2 regions of the Pseudomonas sp. AC211 genome follow, and region 1 is predicted to be linked to the other one. Evidence: riboswitches for the same ligand, from Rfam matches in the RefSeq annotation. Region 1 holds a riboswitch; the other holds the start of a gene.
The links. A riboswitch is a leader RNA that binds a small molecule or an ion and turns the genes downstream of it on or off. The one in region 1 is predicted to bind cobalamin.
Positions count from the first base shown of each region.

Region 2: it holds a riboswitch for cobalamin, as region 1 does, so the genes downstream of both, cobW (cobalamin biosynthesis protein CobW) here and cobO (cob(I)yrinic acid a,c-diamide adenosyltransferase) in region 1, are expected to answer to the same signal.

Region 1 covers NZ_OZ409830.1:2,368,516-2,376,187, forward strand. The annotation lists gene ACZZZP_RS11220 (cobyrinate a,c-diamide synthase) at 1-988, opposite strand, end outside; gene cobO (cob(I)yrinic acid a,c-diamide adenosyltransferase) at 988-1,599, opposite strand; cobalamin riboswitch at 1,749-1,986, opposite strand; gene ACZZZP_RS11230 (methyl-accepting chemotaxis protein) at 2,212-3,294, shown strand; gene ACZZZP_RS11235 (response regulator) at 3,266-3,631, shown strand; gene ACZZZP_RS11240 (STAS domain-containing protein) at 3,633-3,947, shown strand; gene ACZZZP_RS11245 (chemotaxis protein CheA) at 3,958-6,153, shown strand; gene ACZZZP_RS11250 (methyl-accepting chemotaxis protein) at 6,164-7,672, shown strand, end outside.
Region 2 covers NZ_OZ409830.1:5,118,325-5,125,996, forward strand. The annotation lists gene cobN (cobaltochelatase subunit CobN) at 1-929, opposite strand, end outside; gene cobW (cobalamin biosynthesis protein CobW) at 1,072-2,124, opposite strand; cobalamin riboswitch at 2,236-2,443, opposite strand; cobalamin riboswitch at 2,557-2,733, shown strand; gene ACZZZP_RS23820 (CbtB domain-containing protein) at 2,844-3,029, shown strand; gene ACZZZP_RS23825 (CbtA family protein) at 3,073-3,792, shown strand; gene ACZZZP_RS23830 (cobalamin biosynthesis protein) at 3,876-4,229, shown strand; gene cobM (precorrin-4 C(11)-methyltransferase) at 4,288-5,043, shown strand; partial or broken gene cfaB (C17 cyclopropane fatty acid synthase CfaB) at 5,167-6,347, shown strand; gene ACZZZP_RS23845 (GNAT family N-acetyltransferase) at 6,425-6,925, shown strand; partial or broken gene cls (cardiolipin synthase) at 6,934-7,672, opposite strand, start outside.

The DNA.
Region 1 (7,672 bases):
CGAGCAGGTACAACATGCCGCCGCATTCGGCGTGCAGCGGTTTGCCCGCCGCGTGATGGGCGTGAATGGCGGCGCGCATGGCCTGGTTGGCTTGCAGCGGTTGCAGGTGCAATTCCGGATAACCGCCGGGCAAATACAGGCTGTCGACCTCGGGCAACGCGCTGTCGCGCAACGGCGAGAATTCGATCAGCTCGGCGCCCAGCTCGCGCAGCAGGTCGAGGTTGGCCTGATAGAGAAAGGCGAACGAGGTGTCGCGCGCCACGCCAATGCGCACGCCCTTGAGCGACGGCAATATCTGCCGAACCATTGGTGGCGGCGCGAAGTGCACGGGCGCCGGCAACGTGGTGTCGGCGCTGGCGGCCAGGGCGTCGGCGGCGGCGTCCAGACGGGCGTCCAGGTCTTCCAGCTCTTCGGCTTGCACCAGGCCCAGGTGCCGGCTCGGCAGTTCAATCGCGGCGCTGCGCGGCAAGGCGCCGTACCATTTGATGGCAGGCGGCAGGCAGTCGCGCAGAATTTCGCCATGCCGGGCGCTGCCGGTGCGGTTGGCGAGCACGCCGGAGAACGGCAGGTCGGCCTGGTACGTGGCCATGCCGTGAGCCATGGCGCCGAAGGTTTGCGCCATGCCTGAACCGTCGATCAGCGCCAACACCGGCACGCCGAAGTGACGGGCCAAATCGGCGGCCGATGGCGTGCCGTCGAACAGGCCCATGACGCCTTCAATCAGAATCAGGTCGGCCTCGGCGGCGGCTTCCCAGAGCAGGCGACGGCTTTCCGCTTCGCCGACCATCCACAAATCCAGCTGGTACACCGGCGCACCGCTGGCGCGGGCGAGAATCATGGGGTCGAGAAAGTCCGGCCCGCATTTGAATACCCGAACCCGTTTGCCTTGGCGTGTGTGCAAGCGCGCCAGGGCGGCGGTGACGGTGGTTTTGCCCTGGCCGGACGCCGGTGCGGCGATCAACAGCGCCGGGCATGCGTGGCTTTGCATTAGAACTCCACCCCGGCCTGGGCTTTCACGCCGGATTTGAACGCGTGCTTGACCATGGCCATTTCGGTCACGGTGTCGGCGGCTTCAATCAGCGCAGGCGGTGCGCCACGGCCGGTGGCGACCACGTGCTGAAATTCCGGACGGCCGCCGATATCGGCAAGCACGGTGTCGAGGTCGAGGTAGTTGTGTTTGAGGGCGATGTTCAGCTCATCCAGCACCACCAGGCCGATGGCCGGGTCGTTGAGCATGTCTTTGGCAACGGCCCAGGCGGCGACTGCTTTGTCGATATCGCGCTGGCGGTCCTGGGTGTCCCAGGTGTAGCCCTCGCCCATCACGTGGTAGCTGACTTCTTCGGGGAAGCGGCGGAAGAAGCGTTCTTCGCCCGTGCTGGCCGCGCCTTTGATGAACTGCACCACGCCCACTTTCATGCCATGGCCCAAGGCCCGCGCCACCATGCCAAAGGCTGAGCTGCTTTTGCCTTTGCCATTGCCGGTGTGCACCAGCAGCAGGCCGTATTCGTTCTGGGCCTGGGCGATTTTCTCGTCGATAAGGGCTTTTTTGCGGGCCATGCGCGCTTTGTGGCGGGCGTCGCGTTCTGCGGATTCGCTCATTGCGGTCTCAGCTCTTCAACATCAATTGTCCAGGCCATGAAACCCAGCGCGCGGCAGTGGCTTTTCATTGGCGTGGTTGAGGCTAGCGGAGAACGGCAGACGCAGGGATTGCAGGCAATCACCCGACGCCAGACAAAGCCCTCCGCAATGCCGTGGTACTGCGACAGGCCGGTCTCCGGGCTAATGAGCGCGGCCAGTGATGGCCAACAGAACAGCGCGCCTTCCCGTGTTCTACACAGTGGCTAGTGCGGTGTTCAGCTCAATTACCGTTGCGGGGGCAGCGTCGGCTTGTGCCGTTTCTTTTGTACGCGCAACACGTGCAAAACAAGCGGGACCGACTTCCCTGTTTCACCGCCAAATGGCGGCACCTGAAGCGAGGGTGGCAGGTTAGAGGGTTGCAGGTTGAGCGTCAATTCGGCGGGGGGCGCCAACTCGGCGCACTTCTGTATAGGGGGAAACCCCTACAAAGCCTGTAGGGGGTGCCCCGATTTTTCGCTTGTGCGCGGCTGCCTATAGTTCGCCCACCTTGAACCTGGTCGGGAATTTGCCGTGTTGGCCTATTGCGCGCTTTACCTTGGAGTTGTCATCAGCCTGGTTGGCCTGGGCGTGTCCATGCCGTGGTTGGCCGGCTCCGGTCTGGCCGTTACCGCCTTGGCCGGCGTGTTTGTTAGACCGCGCAAGGCGGCAGCAGCCGAGCCGGTTTACGTTGAAGAAACCGCGCCGACCCTGGACAACCAACCGCTGCTCACCGCGCTGTTGCCCACCTGGAACGACAACCTTGGCCAGGTGCGCCAATTGCTGGGCAGCAACGTCAGCGCCCTCTTCGACCGCTTCGCCAGCCTGGTCGACCGCCTGCAACAAACCCTCAACCGTTCCGAAAGCGTGCTCGGCAACAACGGCATCGGCGACAGCCTGCGCACCGCCAACGCGCGCCTCGACGAAGTGACCAGCGCCTTTCACGCCGCCAGCGACAACCGCAAGCAATTGCTCGCCACCGTCGGCCACCTGAACAGCGATGCCAGCGAATTGCAGAGCATGTCCAAGCATGTGCAAGACATCGCCAGCCAAACCAACCTGCTCGCCCTCAACGCCGCCATCGAAGCAGCGCGTGCCGGCGAATACGGCCGGGGCTTCTCGGTGGTCGCCGATGAGGTGCGCAAGCTGTCCAGCCTGTCGGCCGAAACCGGGCAGCGCATGGTGGAAAAAGTCGGCGAGATCAACAAAGCCATCCAGTCCACCGTCGGCGCTGCGGATCAGCTGTCGGCCAGCGAGGAAAGCAACCTGCGTTACCTCGATCAGGTAGCGGGCGAAATCATGCAAGGCCTGTCGGCCAACCTCGACGAGCTGACCCACAGCTCGCTCGAACTGCAACAAGACACCCGCGTCACCCAGGGCGACATTCAGGAAATCGTCGTCAGCCTGCAGTTCCAGGACCGCTCCGACCAGATGCTTGACCACCTGCAAAGCGACATCCAGCGCCTGCAAAGCGCCCTGCAAAGCCAAGACCCGATCATCAGCGACCCGCAGCGCTGGCTGCGCGAACTGCGCAGCCAATTCACCACCGATGAAGAACGCGGCGGCCGCCGTGCAGCCGGCAAAAGCCGCGCTGCGCAAGACGACATCACCTTTTCTAACGCTTTTCCTTGCCCTGACGGAGCCCTGCCCCATGGCCAAAACCATTCTGATCGTCGATGACTCATCGTCCATGCGCCAACTGGTGAAAATGACCCTCACCGGGGCCGGCCACCAAGTGATCGAGGCCGTCGACGGCCGCGATGCGCTGGCCAAGCTGACCGGGCAGAAGGTCAACCTGATCATCAGCGACGTGAACATGCCTAACCTCGACGGCATCGGACTGGTCAAGGCGCTTAAAGCGCGGCCGGAATACAAGTTCACACCCATCGTCATGCTGACCACCGAAAGCGAGCAAAACAAAAAGGCCGAAGGCCAAGCCGCCGGTGCGCGCGCCTGGATCGTCAAACCGTTTCAGCCGGCGCAGTTGTTGTCGGCCGTCGACAAGTTGGCCAGCTGACATGTTCCAGCTCAGCCACCCTGCCCCGGGCCAGTTGGCCATCGCCGGCAGCCTGACCATTTATGAAGTCAGCCAGGCGCACACTGAATTGGCCGCCGTGCTCGCCAGCGACACGCACCTGCCCGCCTGGCGCCTGGACCTGAGCGAGGTGGAAGAGCTCGACACCGCCGGCGTGCAACTGCTGCTGGCCTTGCACAAGTCGCTGCAACAGCTGGGCATCGTGCTGGAAACCTGCAACCCGGCCGCCGCCGTACACGAGCTGCTTGCCCTGTTGCGCCTCTCCCATTTGCTGCCGTTGTCGGCAGCCCAGGCCTGAGGGCCACCCCATGCTGAACGGCGAACAGTGGACACAACTGCTGCTGGGCTTTATCGAAGAAGCCAGCGAGCTGACCAAGCAGGCCGAAGAATACTTGCTGCAACTGGACCAATCGCCCACCGACGAAGAGGCGTTGAGCGGCTTGTTTCGCGCCATGCACACCATCAAAGGCTCGGCGGGTTTGTTCTCGCTGACGCCGCTGGTGAGCTTTACCCATCACCTGGAAAACCTGTTGATGGCCGTGCGCGACGGAGCCGGCACGCTGACCCCGGCGCTGATTTCCGTACTGCTGCGTTGCCTCGATGAAATCGCATCCATGGTGGCGCTGATCGACGCGCAAACGGGCGAACTTCCGGTGGATGAAGAGCATCAGGCGCAACTGCTTGCAACCCTGGCTGAACATGCTCAGGCCGTACCCGGCGCCATGCCGGTGATGGCTGCCCACGAACCTGAAACCAGTGCGCCGGTCGTGGCCTCGCTCGGTAAATCGGCGGCTTGGCACATTTCCCTGCGCTTTCACGCCGACCTGCTGCGCAACGGTTTCGACCCGGCCTCGTTTGTGCGTTACCTGGCGCGTCTGGGCGACATCAATCACTTGGCGTTGATCGATGACACCCTGCCCGCCCTCGCCGATCTGGACCCGGAAAGCTGCTACCTGGGTTTGGAAATTGACCTGCAAAGCGAGGCCAGCAAAACCGAAATTGAAGAGGTGTTCGAGTTCATCCGCGACTTCTGCACCTTGCACATTTTGCCGCCCGACAGCGTCCTGGACGACTACCTCAAGCTCATTCAGCAACTGCCGGAAAGCGACGCGCGCATTGGCCAGATTCTGGTCACGGCCGGCCTGCTCACCGAACACGAACTGCAAACCGGGCTGCACCTGCAAGCCAGCGCCACCGATGAAAAACCGGCGCTGGGCGAAGTGCTAGTGAGCCAGGGCATGGTCGCGCCGAAAGCCGTAGACGCGGCATTGGCCAAGCAAAAAGCCTCCCGCGATAAGCGTGTGAACGACAGCCCGATTCGCGTGGCCGCGCACAAGCTCGACGAGCTGATCAACCTGGTCGGCGAGCTGGTTATCAGCGCAGCCGGCGCGCAGTTGCACGCGCAAAAGCACGGCAACGCCCAGTGCATTGAAAGCGCGCAAACGGTGAATCAGCACGTTGAGCAAATTCGTGAAGCGGCGCTGAAAATGCGCATGATCGAAATCGGCGACACCTTCAACCGCTTTCACCGCGTGGTGCGCGACGTCAGCCAGCAACTGGGCAAAGACATCCGCCTGGACATTCGCGGCGCCGACACCGAGCTGGATAAATCGGTGATCGACCAACTGGCCGACCCGCTCACGCACTTGGTGCGCAATGCCATCGACCACGGCATTGAAAACGCCGAGCAACGCGCGGCGGCCGGGAAGGCGGCGCAGGGCTTGCTGCGCCTGAACGCCTACCACGAGTCGGGCATGATCGTGATTGAAGTGAGCGACGACGGCCATGGCCTGAACACCGCGCGCATCCGTGAAAAAGCTATCGCCCGCGGTTTGATCGACGCCCAGGCCAACCTTTCGGAACACGACATTCAACGGCTGATTTTCGCCGCCGGTTTTTCCACCGCCGATGCGGTGTCCGACCTTTCCGGCCGTGGCGTTGGCATGGACGTTGTGCGCAGCGCCATCGACGCATTGCGCGGCAGTATCGACATCGATTCCGTGCTCGGCCAAGGCACCACCTTTCGCATTCGGTTGCCGCTGACGCTGGCAATCATCGATGGCTTTCTGGTCAGCCTGGGCGACGAGCATCTGGTGGTGCCGCTCGACTTGGTCACCGAATGCATCGAGCTGGATGCCACCCAACTGGCGCGCTGCACCTACGGCTACATCGAGCTGCGCGGCAAACCGCTGCCGTGCATCGACCTGGCCGCGCACTTTGGCTTGCCCGCCAGCCACACCAGCCGCCGCAATATTGTGGTGGTCAACTTCGGCCGCCAGCAGGCCGGGTTGATCGTCGACCACCTGCACGGCGAGCTGCAAACCGTTATCAAACCGCTGGGCCTGCTGTTTCAGCACCTGCAAGGCATCAGCGGCTCCACCATTCTCGGCTCCGGGCAGATCGCCCTGATCCTGGATATCGCCAGTCTGTTCAACACCCTGCAACACAGCGTCGAGGCCGACTCGCGCGCTAACCAACCGCGACCGGACCTCACCGGCTCCTAGGAGACCTTTTATGCACGCTATCCGTAACTTGAAGATCGGCATTCGCCTGATCGCCGGCTTCACCCTGGTGGTGATTCTCACCGCCGTGGTGGGCGCCCTGGGCATCATTAATTTGAGCAAGGTCAACGACCTGTCAGACCAGATGTACCAGCGCGAAATGATCGGCCTGAGCTATATGCAAACCGCCAACCTCAACCTCGCCTACGTGGGCCGTCACCTGCGCAGCAGCTTGCTGAGCACCAACGCCGAAGAACGCGAGCGCACCATGGCGCAAGTGCACGAGGCGCTTAAAGCCATGCACGAAAACCTCGACAAGGCGCGCCCCAGCTTTAGCAGCCCTGAGTCGCTGGCGCAGTTGGCCACCCTGACCAAAGAGCTGAATACCTACGAGCAAACCGCGCTGCGTATTCTCGACATCAACAAAGCCAGCGGCCGCTTCGCCGAGGCCAGCGATGTGATCGCCCTGCTGCCTGAGCTGCGCGCCCAGAGCAACGCCGCCGACGAAACGATTGCCGCACTCGTTGAGCAGAAAAAACACCGCGCCGGGGAAGCTAACGACACCATCACCACGATTTACGAAGGCTCTCGTACGCAAATGATCGTGCTGATTCTGATCGCCGCCGCCCTGGGCTTCGCCATTGGCATTTTGGTCACCCGCAGCATCACCCGCCCGCTGAACCGTGCGGTCGACGTGGCCAACAGCCTGGCCGAGGGCGACTTGAGCGTAAGCATCACCTCGGACAGCAAAGACGAAACCGGCAAGTTGCTAGCCTCCATGCAGCACATGACCGAACGCCTGCGCACCGTGATGGGCGATGTGCGCAGCGCCGCCGATTCGTTGTCGTCGGCTTCGGAAGAAGTCAGCGCCACCTCCATGTCGCTGAGCCAGGCCGCCACCGAACAAGCGGCCAGCGTGGAAGAAACCACTGCGTCGGTTGAACAGATGTCTGCCTCGATTGCACAGAACACCGAAAGCGCACAAATCACCGACGGCATTGCCGGCAAGGCGGCGAACGACGCCGTACAAGGTGGTCAGGCTGTGCGCGAGATGGTGCAGGCGATGAAACAGATCGCGGCCAAAATCGGCATCATCGATGACATCGCCTACCAGACCAACCTGCTGGCGCTGAACGCCGCCATCGAGGCTGCCCGTGCTGGCGACCATGGCAAAGGCTTCGCCGTCGTCGCTGCCGAGGTGCGCAAACTGGCAGAGCGCAGCCAGGTGGCCGCGCAGGAAATCGGCGGCGTGGCGAGCAACAGCGTCAGCCTCGCCGAACAGGCCGGCAAACTGCTCGACGAAATTGTGCCGAACATTCAAAAAACCTCGGACCTGGTGCAAGAGATCACCGCCGCGTCGCAGGAGCAATCCAGCGGCGCCGGGCAGATCAATATCGCCATGGGCCAGATGAACCAGATCACCCAGCAAAACGCCTCCGCCTCGGAAGAGCTGGCGGCCACCGCCGAGGAAATGAACGCCCAGGCCAGCCAGCTGCAGGAATTGATCGGCTACTTCCGTCTC
Region 2 (7,672 bases), 2.7 Mb from region 1:
CGCGAGCCCAGGCCCTGCGGGTTGGCCTCCCACAGCGGCTGATTATCCAGCGCGCAAATCGCCTGCAGCACCGGCACATTGCGGCGGAACGGGCGCAGGTTGGGTTGCTCGGGGTTGGATTGGGCGAAGCCAGTGGTGTTGATGATCAGGCTGGCGTTGCTTTCGTCGAGCAGGTCTTCGACCACGGCCAGGCACGCCGCTTCTTTCAAACTGGCGACGGCGATGGGCAGCGGGTTCAGCCCTTGCGCGCTCAAGCGCTCGCAGAAGCTGTGGATGAAGGCGGTGTTCGCCGACTGCACGTGGGTGCGATAGAACAGCAGGCCCACCACCGGCTGGCCGGCTGCCCAGGTCGCTTGCCAATCTGCCAGTCCGGCATTGGCCGCGCTGGGGTGATACACGCCCACACGCGGCAACGGCTGCGGCTCGGCCCAGGGGTAATCGCCGTTGAGCCAAGTGGCGGCCAGGTAATGAAACAGCTGACGGGCGTTGTCGACGCCGCCCTGGCGCAGGTACTGCCACAGGCGTTCGGCCTGCTCCGGCGCGACGGTGCCGAGGGCGGTTAGCTCCGGGTCCGGGCTGTCATCGCCTGGCACCAGAATCAACTGCGCGCCGCGTTGCGCCAGTTCCACCAGCCGCTCAATGCCGTAGCGCCAATAACTCAGCCCGCCGTGCACCGATACCAGAATCACCTTGGCGTGTTGCAGCACTTCCTCGACGTAGAGGTCCACCGAGGCGTGATTCTGCAACTGCGCGGGGCTGGCCAGGCGCAGGCTTGGGTAATCGTCCGGCAGGGTTTGGGCAGCGGCGGCGAGCAGCGAAAGGTGCGAGTCTCCGGTGCACAGAATCACCACATCCGCAGGGGTTTGCGCCAGATGGGCAATGCCATCAGCGGGGACGAAACCACCGGGTTGGGTGCGCAGTAAGTGCATAACAGACTCAGATGCTGTGCTTCCCTCTCCCGCTTGCGGGAGAGGGACCGAGGGAGAGGGCCGGGGCTAACGCAAAACCGCTGCCCTCACCCCCAACCCTCTCCCGCGAGCGGGAGAGGGAGCAAAGGCAATTGCCGCGTGTTCACACCAATGCCTGGCGCAATTCGTTACCAATCACCGCTTCATCCAACTCCTGGCCAATGATCACCAAATGACTGCTGCGCGTTTCATCGCTGCGCCACGCGCGGTCGAAGTGTTTGTCGAAACGCTTGCCTACGCCCTGAATCAGCAGGCGCATCGGTTTGCCGGGAATGGCGGCGAAGCCTTTGACGCGCAGCACGCCGTGACGCTCCACCAGGCCGTTGAGCGCAGCCAGCAACTGCGCTTCTTCGACTTCCGGCAGTTCCACGGAGAAGGAGTCGAACTCGTCGTGGTCATGCTCTTCGTGGTCTTCAAGATCGTGGTGGGTTTTGCGGCTGTCGATGTGCAGCTCGGTTTCCGAGTTCAAGCCCAGCAGCACCGACAAAGGCAGCACGCCGCTGCGTGCTTCGATCACTTTCACCGCGGGCGGCAGTTCCTCGGCCACTTCGGCACGCACGGCGGCCAGGGCTTCAGGGCTGAGCAAGTCGGCTTTGTTGAGAATCACCAGGTCGGCGCTGGCCAGTTGGTCGGCGAACAGCTCGTGCAGCGGCGATTCGTGGTCCAGGTTCGGGTCTTCGCGGCGCTGCGCGTCGACCTGGTCTGGGAATGCGGCGAAGGTGCCGGCGGCTACGGCCGGGCTGTCGACCACGGTGATCACCGCATCAACGGTGCAGGCGTTGCGAATTTCCGGCCAGTTGAAGGCCTGCACCAATGGCTTGGGCAGGGCCAGGCCCGAGGTTTCGATAAGAATTTGGTCCAAGTCACCGCGCCGCGCTACCAACTCGCGCATCACCGGGAAGAATTCCTCTTGCACCGTGCAGCACAGGCAGCCGTTGGCCAGCTCGTAAACGCGGCCGTTGGCTTCTTCTTCGGTGCAGCCGATGGTGCATTGCTTGAGGATTTCACCGTCGATACCCAGCTCGCCAAACTCATTGACGATCACCGCAATGCGGCGGCCTTCGGCGTTGTCGAGCATATGGCGCAGCAGCGTGGTTTTGCCGGCGCCGAGGAAGCCGGTGACGATGGTGACGGGGAGTTTGGCCAAGCTTTTCATCGAATGCAGCCCTGTTGGATACGCGCGAAATCGGATCGGCGGGCGGCTGCGACGGCTACAGCGAGCAGAGCGCTCACCGCAGAATTCGCCACCGGATCACCCCGCCCGGTTGTCGTGAATAGGTTCGAGGCAGGTCTCCTGGCTCACGACATGGCCCTTGATGCGGGCCGCTTTCCTCGCCTTCCCGCGCGTGGCAGTGGCACTGGAAGAAAGCCGGTCGTTTACAGTTGCGGGGGCAGCCGCGGCCTGGCTGTTCAGCGCACCGCGTTCCTCTTAGCTCTGGCGCAAATGCGCCGAGACCTCGAAGCGAGCAAGGCTACGCAGTGGTGGGGGATGGGTCAAATTCGATGAGGTCCGATCATCCAGCTTCTGGACATGGAAGCCTGCACGGGCGAGGCACGTCAGCGTTGACCTTTGCCGATGAAAATGGTGTTCTAGCGCGCTGTTTCAGGTGTCTTGCGTCGTCGTGCGCAAGGTGAAACGGGAAGTCGGTGCGCGCTCTGGTCGGTTCTGGAGCAGTTAGTCCGACGCTGCCCCCGCAACGGTAGGCGTGTGTTGAAACCCTTCAGCCATGCGAGCCCGGAGACCGGCCTGAATTCATACCAGTAGGCAAAACCCGCGGTGGGCGGGCGCAAGCCGGAAGTCTGAATGCGCTCGCATTCGGCTCCTCGTGCGTTCCCTTCTGCTACGTTTTCATTTCCAGTTCAGAGGGAACGGTCATGTCCAGTAGCACCCTTACTCATTCTGCCGAGGCCAGTGCCTCGCTTTCTCAGCGTCTCGTGGTCGCCATCGGCGCCGGCCTGTTGGGCGCGTTGCTGGTGTATTTCGCCGGTTTCTCCCATGTCGAGGCGGTACACAACGCTGCTCACGACACCCGCCACAGTGCCGCGTTTCCGTGCCACTAATTTCTGTGCCACCAAGTGTGCGTGCGACTGAAGAGACCGCGAAATGATTAAGCGTATTGCGCAAACCGCCGGGTTTGCCGGGCTACTGGGTGCCCTGTTTCTGACCCTGTTGCAAAGCTTCTGGGTGGCGCCGCTGATTCTTCAGGGCGAAACCTTTGAAAGCGCTGAGCCGGCTATGGCGCAGGCCGCACCTGCCGAGCACAGCCATGAGCCGGGCGCCGCCGCCCATTCCCATGAACACAGCAGCGAAGCGTGGTCGCCGCAAGACGGCTGGCAGCGCGTGGCGTCGACCACGGGCGCCAATCTGGTGGTGGCCGTTGGTTTCGCGCTGATGTTGGCGGGCTTGTTCACCCTGCGCGCGCCGGGTCGTACCCGTGACGGTTTGTTCTGGGGCCTGGCCGGTTTCGCTACCTTTTCGCTGGCGCCCTCGCTCGGTCTGCCGCCTGAATTGCCAGGCACCGCCGCCGCTGATTTGCAGCTGCGTCAGTACTGGTGGATCGGCACCGCAACCGCGACCGCCGTGGGCCTGGCCTTTTTGGTATTCGCCCGCCACTGGGCGGTGAAAGTGATCGGCGCTGTGTTGCTGGTGGTGCCACACGTCATCGGCGCGCCGCAGCCTGAGGTGCATTCGAGCCTGGCACCCGAGGCGCTGGAGCATCAGTTCATCTGGGCCTCGCTGATTACCAACGCGTTGTTCTGGTCGGCCCTGGGCTTGCTGAGCGCCTGGCTGTATCGCCGGTTTGCGGGCAAGAGCGCGGTGTAACCCCCTCGTTCATGCTGCGCAAGAACCCGCTGAAGGGCATGCTCTCAGCGGGTTTTTTCTTACGTATTCAGGCGTTTTTCTCTGTGCCTATCGTTGCGCCTTTTATCGCTGGAATCGGATGCCGCGCGGGTTGTAGCGAGGCTGAACTTCGTCAGTTGCTGGAACACACGCTGAGCGCGCACGGGTTGGGTGTCGCTGACCTCGCCGGCCTCGCCAGCGTTGAACACAAACGTGACGAGGCTGGCCTTCGCGCGCTCGCCGCCACGTTGCGCTTGCCGCTCGCGTGGCTGCCACCGGCTCAGTTGGACGCAGCCAGTGATCGCGTCAGCAGCGTGTCGGCCATTGCCCTGCGCGCAACTGGCGCAGTCAGCGTCGCCGAGGCAAGCGCTCTGACGCAGGTGGAAGCGGTGACGGGAAAAAACGCGCCGGGCTTTTAATCGGTAAACACACCAGTGCGAGCGCCACCGTGGCCATCGCCGGCGTGGAGGAATGCGTATGACGGTGTATTTCATTGGCGCCGGCCCCGGCGACCCCGAGCTAATTACCGTGAAAGGCCAGCGCTTGATACGCAGCTGCCCGGTGTTGCTGTACGCCGGTTCGCTGGTGCCAGAGGCGGTGCTGGAGGGCCATCGCGCAGATACCGTGGTGAACACCGCCGAGCTGCATCTGGATGAAATCATCCGCCTGATCGAGACCGCCCACAGCCAGGGGCAGAACGTTGCCCGCGTGCACTCCGGCGATCCGTCGTTATACGGCGCAATCGGCGAGCAGATTCGCCATTTACGCCGCCTGAATATTCCCTTCGAAATCGTGCCCGGCGTCACCGCAACGGCAGCCTGCGCGGCCTTGCTGGAAAGCGAGCTGACGCTGCCCGGCATCGCGCAAACGGTGATTCTCACCCGCTACGGCAGCCGCTCGAAAATGCCGGAAGGCGAAGCGCTGGCCGACTTGGCGCGCCACGGCACCACCATGGCCATCCATTTGGGCGTGCAGCATTTGGCCAAGATCGTCGAGGCGCTGGTGCCGCATTACGGCGCCGATTGCCCCATCGCCGTGGTCCACCGCGCCAGTTGGCCCGATCAGGACTGGGTGCGAGGCACCCTGGCGGATATCGAAGCGGCGGTGGCGGCCAAAGGCTTTCAGCGCACGGCGTTGATTGTGGTCGGTCGGGTGCTCAGCGCCGACGCCTTCGCTGATTCCAACCTGTACCGCGCTGGGCATGCGCACCTGTTTCGCCCGGCCAGCGACTAAACGCCCGGCGAAACGGCCGCACATCGCCCGCCCGGCAGAGCTGTGCAACTGCGCGTCGCTTGCCTCGGTCAGTAGCTTTGGGCTCGTCAGAGCCACTGCATGACGTCTGTACGGGGGCTTTTTATGCTGGCGCAACTTCCACTGACCCTGCGCAATCTGCAACTGCCGTTGCGCCTGCGCTTATGGAACGGCTACGAACTCGACCTGGGGCCGCAGCCGCAGGTGACCATGGTGATCAAGGACCCTGGCCTGATCAGTCAGCTCAGCCATCCGAGCCTGGATGCACTCGGCGGCGCTTACGTGGAGGGTCGGCTAGAGCTGGAAGGGCCGATTTCGAGGTGATTCGCCTGGGCGACGCCCTGAGCGAAGCGTTAAGCGATGACGAGCAACGGGCGTTGCAGCGCGAAGCGCACGACAAGGCCACCGATGCCGAGGCGATTTCCTACCACTACGACCTGTCGAACCGCTTCTACCAGCTGTGGCTCGACCCGGACATGGTCTATTCCTGCGCCTACTTTCCTACCGGAAAAGAAGACCTGGCCACCGCGCAGCAGGCCAAGCTGCGCCACTTGTGCCGCAAGCTACGGCTGCAACCCGGCGAGCACTTGCTCGACGTCGGCTGTGGTTGGGGCGGCTTGGCGCGCTTCGCCGCCCGAGAGTTCGGCGTGCAGGTCACCGGCATCACCCTGAGCCAGGCGCAACTGGACCTGGCCCGGGAGCGGGTAGCCGCCGGAGGCCTGCAGGAAAACGTGCAGCTCGAGCTAATGGACTACCGCGACGTGCCGCAAGACGGCCGCTTCGACAAAGTGGTCAGCGTGGGCATGTTCGAACATGTCGGTCACGCCAATCTGCCGCTGTACTGCCAGCAGCTATTCGGCGCCGTACGCGAAGGCGGGCTGGTGATGAACCATGGCATCACCTCGCGCTACACCGATGGCCGCCCGGCTGGGCGCGGCGCGGGCGAATTCATTGGCCGTTACGTGTTTCCCCACGGCGAACTGCCGCACGTGAGCCGTATGACGGCGCATCTCAGCGAAGCCGGGCTGGAAGTGGTGGATGTGGAAAGCCTGCGCCTGCACTACGCGCGCACCTTGGACATGTGGAGCGCCAACCTGGAAAGCCGGCTCAGCGAAGCCAAGGCGCTGGTGCCGGAGCAGGCGTTGCGCATCTGGCGTTTGTACCTGGCCGGCTGCGCTTATGGGTTTGCCCGCGGCTGGATGAACCTGCATCAGATTCTCGCGGTAAAACCGCTGGCCGATGGCAGCCATAGCCTGCCGTGGTCGCGCGCCGATCTGTACGGATAAAAAAACCCGTTAGCTGCGTATGCCCCTGAGCGCGCCGGTGCAGTAGCCTCGGCGCACATTTCCTGTTGGGGCCGGCCATGGCAGCCATTGAAAACATTACGTATTACTTGGACATGCACAGCCCCGAGCAGGTGCGCGGCAAACCGCTGCCGGCAGCGCTGAGCATTGTCGAGTGCGTGATCAAGCAGTTCCCGCTAAACCGTTTTCTGTACCAACTGGTGGGCGGGCCGTGGGAGTGGACCGACAAGCTGGTGTGGACCGACGCGCAATGGCGCGAGCTGGTAGAACAAGACAACCACCGCACCTTCGTCGCCTACGAGCAGGGCGCTATCGCCGGCTACTACGAGCTGCAACGCAGCGCCGACGGTGACGTGGAGATTCTGTACTTCGGCCTGGTGCAGGAATTTTTCGGCAAAGGCTTTGGCGGCCTGATGCTGACGCACGCGCTGGAGTCGGCCTGGGCCTGGCCGGGCACCAAGCGGGTGTGGGTGCATACCTGCACGCTGGATCACCCGAGCGCGCTGGGCAATTACCAGGCGCGCGGGTTGCAGGTTTACAAGGAAGAAGCTGAAGCCTGAATCGGCGGTTACAAAATCGGCGAAATCAACCTGGCGATGCGCATGCCCAGCTGGCGCAGGCGGTGAATGTTTTGGTCGTCGCCCGCCGCCAGTTCAATCGCCTGGCCGAAGTCATTGTCGAGCATGCGTTCCACCTCCAGGGCGAACGCTTCATCGACGGTGATCAACATGATTTCGAAGTTCAGGCGAAACGAGCGGTTGTCGAGATTGGCGCTGCCGATGGCAGCGATCTTCTGATCGATCAGCACCACCTTCTGGTGCACAAACCCCGGCTGATAGCGAAACACCCGCACGCCGCTGTGCAACGCCGCGAAGGCGTACAGGCTGGACGCGGCGTACACCGTGCGATGGTCGGGCCGTGACGGCAGCAAGATGCGCACGTCCACGCCGCGCAGCACGGCCAGGCGCAGGGCGGCGGAAACCGATTCATCCGGAATGAAATACGGGCTGGTTATCCACAGGCGCTCGCGGGCGCAGTTGGCCGCTTCGACAAAAAACAGCGAGCAGGTTTCCTGCGCATCGGCCGGGCCGCTGGTGAGCACCTGGCACAGCTTGCCCTCGCCGCCGTATGCCTCGGGCAGCATCAGCGGCGGCAGCTGGCGCGTGGCCCAAAACCAATCTTCAGCAAACGATTCCTGCAAACACGCCACCGCCGGCCCGCGCAGTTCCACGTGGGTGTCGCGCCAGGGCGCCAGCGGTGCTTTCAAACCCAGGTACTCGTCGCCCACATTGAGGCCGCCGACAAAG